DNA from 2 places in the Mesorhizobium sp. WSM4806 genome. Region 1 is predicted to be linked to the other one. Evidence: riboswitches for the same ligand, from Rfam matches in the RefSeq annotation. Region 1 holds a riboswitch; the other holds the start of a gene.

What was found. Region 1 has a riboswitch for thiamine pyrophosphate ahead of thiC (phosphomethylpyrimidine synthase ThiC). Riboswitches for the same ligand answer to the same signal wherever they lie in the genome.
Region 2: linked by a shared signal. The riboswitch ahead of thiB (thiamine ABC transporter substrate binding subunit) and the one ahead of thiC (phosphomethylpyrimidine synthase ThiC) in region 1 are both predicted to bind thiamine pyrophosphate.

Annotation. Positions count from the first base shown of each region.
Region 1 covers NZ_JBVVQZ010000008.1:114,243-117,646, forward strand. The annotation lists gene thiC (phosphomethylpyrimidine synthase ThiC) at 1-1,807, opposite strand, end outside; TPP riboswitch at 1,909-2,025, opposite strand; gene AC0L2M_RS14455 (ABC transporter ATP-binding protein) at 2,108-3,404, opposite strand, start outside.
Region 2 covers NZ_JBVVQZ010000013.1:105,725-109,128, reverse strand. The annotation lists gene AC0L2M_RS20385 (ABC-F family ATP-binding cassette domain-containing protein) at 1-542, opposite strand, end outside; gene AC0L2M_RS20380 (thiamine diphosphokinase) at 544-1,188, opposite strand; TPP riboswitch at 1,291-1,404, shown strand; gene thiB (thiamine ABC transporter substrate binding subunit) at 1,448-2,461, shown strand; gene thiP (thiamine/thiamine pyrophosphate ABC transporter permease) at 2,554-3,404, shown strand, end outside.

The DNA of each region.
Region 1 (3,404 bases):
GCATGGGCGGTTCGCCGTCCACCGGCATATAAAGATTGCCGCCCTCGCGGTACTTCGCGGCCATCGCCGCCATGCCCTCTTTCTGTGCCTCGGCCCGAATGTCGTGGGAGATGCGCATCGAGCAGAATTTCGGCCCGCACATCGAGCAGAAATGCGCCAGCTTGTGCGCCTCCTTCGGCAAAGTCTCGTCGTGGAAGGAGCGCGCGGTTTCGGGGTCGAGCGACAGGTTGAACTGGTCTTCCCAACGAAACTCGAAGCGTGCGCGGGAAAGGGCGTCATCCCTGACCTTCGCCGTCGGATGACCCTTGGCGAGATCGGCGGCGTGCGCGGCTATCTTGTAGGTGACGACGCCCGTTTTGACGTCGTTGCGGTCGGGGAGACCGAGATGCTCCTTGGGCGTGACATAGCAGAGCATCGCCGTGCCGTACCAGCCGATCATTGCCGCGCCGATGCCTGAGGTGATGTGGTCGTAGCCGGGTGCGATGTCGGTGGTCAGCGGCCCAAGCGTGTAGAAGGGCGCCTCGCCGCAGACTTCGAGCTGCCTGTCCATGTTCTCCTTGATCTTGTGCATCGGAACATGGCCCGGCCCCTCGATCATGACCTGGCAATCCTTGGCCCAGGCGACCTTTGTCAACTCGCCGAGCGTTTCCAGTTCGGCGAACTGCGCCGCGTCGTTGGCGTCGGCGATCGAGCCGGGACGAAGGCCGTCGCCGAGCGAGAACGACACGTCGTAAGCGCGGCAGATGTCGCAGATTTCCTCGAAATGCTCGTAGAGGAAGCTTTCGCGGTGATGATGCAGGCACCACTTGGCCATGATGGAGCCGCCGCGCGACACGATGCCGGTGACCCGGTCGACCGTCAGCGGGATGTAGTGCAGCCGCACACCGGCATGGATGGTGAAATAGTCGACGCCCTGTTCGGCCTGTTCGATCAGCGTATCGCGGTAGATTTCCCAGGTCAGGTCCTCGGCGATCCCTCCGACCTTCTCAAGCGCCTGGTAGAGCGGCACGGTTCCGATCGGCACAGGCGAATTGCGGACGATCCATTCGCGGATGTTGTGGATGTTGCGACCGGTCGACAGGTCCATGACGGTGTCGGCCCCCCAGCGGATCGCCCAGACCATTTTTTCGACCTCTTCGGCCATCGACGAGGTGACGGCTGAATTGCCGATATTGGCATTGATCTTGACCAGGAAATTGCGGCCGATGATCATCGGCTCGCTCTCCGGGTGGTTGATGTTGGCTGGAATGATAGCCCGTCCGCGCGCTATCTCGTCGCGCACGAATTCCGGCGTGACGAAGTCCGGGATCGCCGCGCCGAAAGAGTTGCCGTCGCGCTGCATCCCGCCGCGTAAGCTCTCGCGGCCGAGATTCTCGCGAATGGCGACGAACTCCATTTCGGGGGTGATGATCCCGGCGCGCGCATAGGCAAGCTGCGTCACCGCTTGGCCCGTTTTTGCCTTTAGCGGCCGGTGGCGCACGGGAAATTCCGGCGTCAGGCGCTCACCTGACGCAAAGCCGTTGTCCTCCGGCCTGACACTGCGGGCATCGTGGAATTCGACGTCGCCGCGCACCGTCACCCATTCATTGCGAAACCTGGCGAGGCCCTTTTCGATGCTGGTTTCGACAGTCGGGTCCGTATAGGGGCCGGACGGATCGTAAACGGTGACAGGCGGTTCGCCTGCCGTCGGATGGACGGCGATTTCCCGCATCGGCACCCTGATCTGCGGGTGAATCAGGCCGGGTTTGTGGATTTTCCTTGAGGCGGGCAGCGGTCCCGTCGACACGGCGGGGGAAATGGCATTCATTTTGAGGCTCCTTTGCTCATGCATTGGAGACCCAGTTCTGTGCCGGAAGGATGAAAAGACGCTTCTGCCTGCCTGCTTACAGGTTTTCGGGCATGGACTCCCGCAAAGCGCTTGCACCGTCCCTACGCCAGTATGAACTGGATCAGGTTCAACGGGTCACTGCGCCGCGAAAGCCAGCAGTATCTCAGCCCCTTGCCGGGACCCCCCTGGTGAATGGGTCAAATTGAGCGGGCGATCGCCATTTTGTCAAGCGCATTCGGCCCATCAATCGGCAACGCTTGCTGGGCGCGCGCGGACGAACTATTGAGCCTGCGTTAGCCATTTGGGCTGCGGCACCGCCTGCAGCAGGCTTTGCGTATAGTCGTGGCGAGGCGCCCCGAACAGCGCCGCGGTTTGGCCTTCCTCGACAATCCTTCCGTCTTTCATGACCATGATCCGGTCGGCGAAATGGCGCACGATCGGCAGGTCGTGGGTGATGAAGATATAGGAGAGGCCGAGCCTCGTCCTGAGGTCGGCCAGAAGGTCGATCACCTGCGCCTGGATAGAGACGTCGAGCGCCGAAACCGCCTCGTCGCAGACGATCAGTTCCGGCTCGCTGGCAAGCGCGCGCGCAATGGCGATGCGCTGCCGCTGGCCGCCGGAAAACTGATGCGGGTAGCGCTCGGCGTGCTCCGGCAGCAGCCCCACCAGTTCCAGGAGCTCTGCCACGCGAGCCTTCCACCTGTCCTTCGGCAGGATATCGCGGTGGATCACCCAGGGCTCGGAAATGATCGAATAAACGCGCATGCGCGGATTCATCGATCCGTATGGGTCCTGGAAGACCATCTGGACCTTGCGCCGAAACGCCATGAGGCGCTTTCCATTCATGTCGAAGATGTTCTCACCGGCAAAGACCGCGCTGCCGGCGCTTGGCGCGTTCAGCCCCAACAGCATGCGCGCGACGCTCGATTTGCCGGAGCCGGACTCGCCGACGATGCCGAGCGTTTCTCCTCTCCTGACCTCGAAGCTTATGTCGTCCACCGCCTTGAACGTCCGCTTGCTGCTAAAAGCTCCGGAAGCAAGCTCATAGTGCTTGGTGAGATGTTCCACCTTGAGCAGCGTCTCGCCGGCGATCGCCGTCGAACGCCTGTTCGGCGCCTCCGCTGCGTTGCCGTGGGGCAGGGCGGCGATGAGGCGGCGCGTATAGGGGTGCTGCGGATTGCTGAAGACCTCCTTGGCGATGCCTGTCTCGACGACCTTGCCGCCGTTCATGACGATGATCCGGTCCGCCATGGACGCGGCGACTTCGAGGTCGTGGGTGATCATGATCAACGCCATGCCGGTTTCGCGCTGGAGATCGCGCAGCAGATCGAGGATCTGCGCTTGCACGCTGACGTCCAGGGCAGTCGTCGGCTCATCGGCGATCAGGATGTCCGGTTTCAACGCGATCGCCATGGCAATCATCACGCGCTGGCGCTGTCCGCCCGAGAACTGATGCGGATAGAAGTCGACGCGGTTTTGCGGCTCTGGAATGCCGACGCGCCGAAGCAGTTCTATCGTCTTGGCGCGTGCGCCCTTGCCGCTCTCTGCGCCGTGGCTCTCATAGACCTCCTCGATC
Region 2 (3,404 bases), on a different contig from region 1:
CGCTCGAGGAAGCGGCGGTCGTGCGAGATGACGATCAGCGCCGAAGAGGTGCGGGCGAGCTCCTCCTCCAGCCATTCGATGACCGACAGGTCGAGATGGTTGGTCGGCTCATCGAGGAGGAGAATGTCGGGCTCCGGCGCCATGACGCGGGCCAGGGCAGCACGGCGGGCTTCGCCGCCGGAGAGATCGTTCGGCCGTTCCTCGCCTGACAGGCCGAGATGCTCCATCAGATAGGTGGCGCGGTAGGGATCGTCGGCGGGTCCGAGCCCCGCCTCGACATAGGCGCGGACGCTGGCGAAACCATCCATGTCGGGCATTTGCGGCAGGTAGCGCACTGTTGCCGAAGGCTGGCGGAACACCTCGCCATCCTGCGGCTCGATCAATCCCGCAGCGATCTTCAGCAACGTCGACTTGCCCGAGCCGTTGCGGCCGACCAGAGCGATCTTGTCGCCCGCCGACGCCGTCAGTTCCGTCCCGTCGAGCAGCGGCGTGCCACCGAAGGTCAGTTTTATCCCGTCGAGATTGAGAAGCGGCGGCGCCATGTCAGCTTTCAGGTAGGGGGAATGGATGGGCGAGCAACAGCGCGCGGCCGCTGCCCAGCGCGACTTCGAGCCGGCCCTTGACCTCGTTGGAAATGGTCAGCGACGAGCCGAACGCCACCTCGACATGGTTCAGCGGCCATTTGGCGCCGGTCACGGTCAGACCGGCAAGGTCGGAGAAGCCGAGAATCGAAAACAGCGTGCCGTCGGCGTAGTCGAAGCCGGCCTTTCCGGGAAGCAAGGGCACGCCTTCCTGTGCGCCACTGGTCAAAAGCACCTCTGTCCCTGCCTCGGCCAGCCGGACGCCGAGCGCCAGGTGCAGGAAGGCGTGGTCGGTGCGCTTGCCGCCGAACGCGCCGGCGAGCACGAGGCTGGTCGCGCCGCGTTCGAGCGCGGCGGCGATAGCCAGTTCGCCGTCGGTCTTGTCCTTTTCTGCCGGAAACACCTGGCGCGGCACGGCGGCGAGCTCGTCCGGCAAATCCGCCGGCACCGAATCGAAGTCGCCGACCCAGAGTTCCGGCGTCAGGCGCAGAGTCCGGGCATGGCTGATGCCGGCGTCGGCGGCGATGACACGCGTGCCTTCGACCTGGCGGTCGAGCAGCGGCGTGCCGATAAGGTCGCCGCCAAGCAGGATGGTGAATTTGCTCATATGCGTGGCCCTTACCAGCCCTGCTTGCGAAACGGAAGGCCGCGGTCTGGATGCCCGGCAAACTTCCGCTTGCGCCGCAGATGGGCCGGGCCTATGTGTCGAAGCGCTCTAACGGGGTGCTGGACGCGATCTTCGCGGGCCGGCTGAGAGGCAACCTGCCAACCCGCTGAACCTGATCCGGTTTGTACCGGCGGAGGGATTAGACGTTTCGGACAACCCGACGCCTCAATTCCCTTCAACGCCAACGAAGGAGGCGCCGATGCGCACGTTTTTATACACACTTGTTTCGGCAGTGCTGCTCGCGGCGACCGTTCTCGCCGGCACCGGGCCGGCATCCGCGCAGGAAAAACTCACCGTCTATACCTATGAGAGCTTCACCGCCGAATGGGGTCCAGGCCCGGCGGTCAAGAAGGCGTTCGAGGCCGAATGCGGCTGTATTCTCGAATTCGTCGCGGTCGCCGACGGCGTCGCCCTGCTCAACCGCGTCAGGCTCGAACGGGCCGCGACCAAGGCCGACATCGTGCTCGGCCTCGACACCAATCTGACGGCGGAAGCCAAGGCCACCGGCCTGTTTTCGCCGCATGGTGCCGTCATCGACGTCAAGGTGCCGGGCGGCTGGAGCGACGATATTTTCGTGCCGTTCGACTATGGTTATTTCGCCGTCGTCTACGACACCGAAAAGCTGAAGACGCCGCCGAAGAGCCTGAAGGAATTGGTCGAGGGCAATGCCGATGAAAAGATCGTCATTCAGGATCCGCGCACCTCGACGCCCGGTCTCGGCCTGCTGTTGTGGGTGAAGTCGGTTTATGGCGACAAGGCGCCCGAAGCCTGGGCCAAGCTTAAGGCAAAGGTGCTCACCGTGACGCCGGGCTGGAGCGAGGCCTACGGCCTGTTCACCAAGGGCGAGGCACCGATGGTGCTGTCCTATACCACGTCGCCGGCCTATCACATGGTCGCCGAAAACACCCAACGCTATCAGGCAGCGTCCTTCGACGAGGGCGCGTATCTGCAGATCGAGGTTGCCGGCATCACCAAATCAGGTGCGAAGAACCCGTTGGCGAAACAGTTCCTGACTTTCATGACCGGGCCGAAATTCCAGGATGTCATTCCCGAGACCAACTGGATGTTCCCTGCCGGCAAGACCGAGAAGCCGCTCAATCCGGCTTTCGACAAGCTCGTCAAGCCGACCAAGACGTTGCTTTTCAGCCCCGAAGAGGTCGCCGCCAATCGCAAGGCCTGGGTCGACGAATGGCTGTCGGTGATGAGCAAGTAGCTTGTGATTGAGAGATGATCACTCTACGGCGCCGGGAACTCGGCCTCAGCCATATTTTCTGCTTCGACGATCGTTGAACTAGGCAGGGCGGCATGCGTACCGGATATCCTGCCGACCCCCGCGTCACCGCCGGCACAATTGCGCTTGCCGCTGTTGCGCTGCTGATCGGCGGCGCGTTCGCCGGGCTCATCGTCGAAGGCGCCCGCGATCCGTCCGGCGCCGCGTCGGCCTTCGATTCCTACCTCTTCCGCGTCGCCCGATTCACGTTGTGGCAGGCATTGCTGTCGACACTGCTCTCCGTCGTGCCAGCGCTGTTCGTGGCGCGGGCGCTGTCGCGGCATCCGCGCTTCTTTGGTCGCGGCCTGATCCTGCAGCTCTTCGCCGTGCCGCTCGCGCTGCCGGCCATCGTCGCAGCACTCGGGATTCTGGCACTCTATGGCCGTGCAGGCTATTTTGCCGGCGTGCTCAGCGCGATCGGCGGTCAGGGCTGGCCGGGCATATACGGCCTGTCCGGCATCCTCGTCGCCCATGTCTTCTTCAATCTGCCGCTGGCGACGCGGCTGTTCCTCGAAGCGCTTGCGACAGTGCCGGCCGACCAGTGGCGGCTGGCGAGCCAACTCGGCATGGGCGCCAGGCCCGCCTTCCGGCTGATTGAATGGCCGACGCTGCGCGCGGCGCTGCCGGGCGTCGCCGGGCTTGTCTTCATGCTCTGCATCACATCCTTTACCATCGTGCTCACGCTGGGCGGCGGGCCGCGTGCGACGACGCTGGAGGTCGCCATCTACCAGGCGCTGCGTTTCGATTTCGATCCTGCCCGCGCGGTGACGCTGACAGTGCTGCAGATCGCGCTGACCTTCGTCGTCGTGCTGGCATTGATGCGGCTCGGCGCCAATACCGTCGGCGACGCCAACCTGCCGGCGGCTTCGCGCCGCTATCTTTCGGC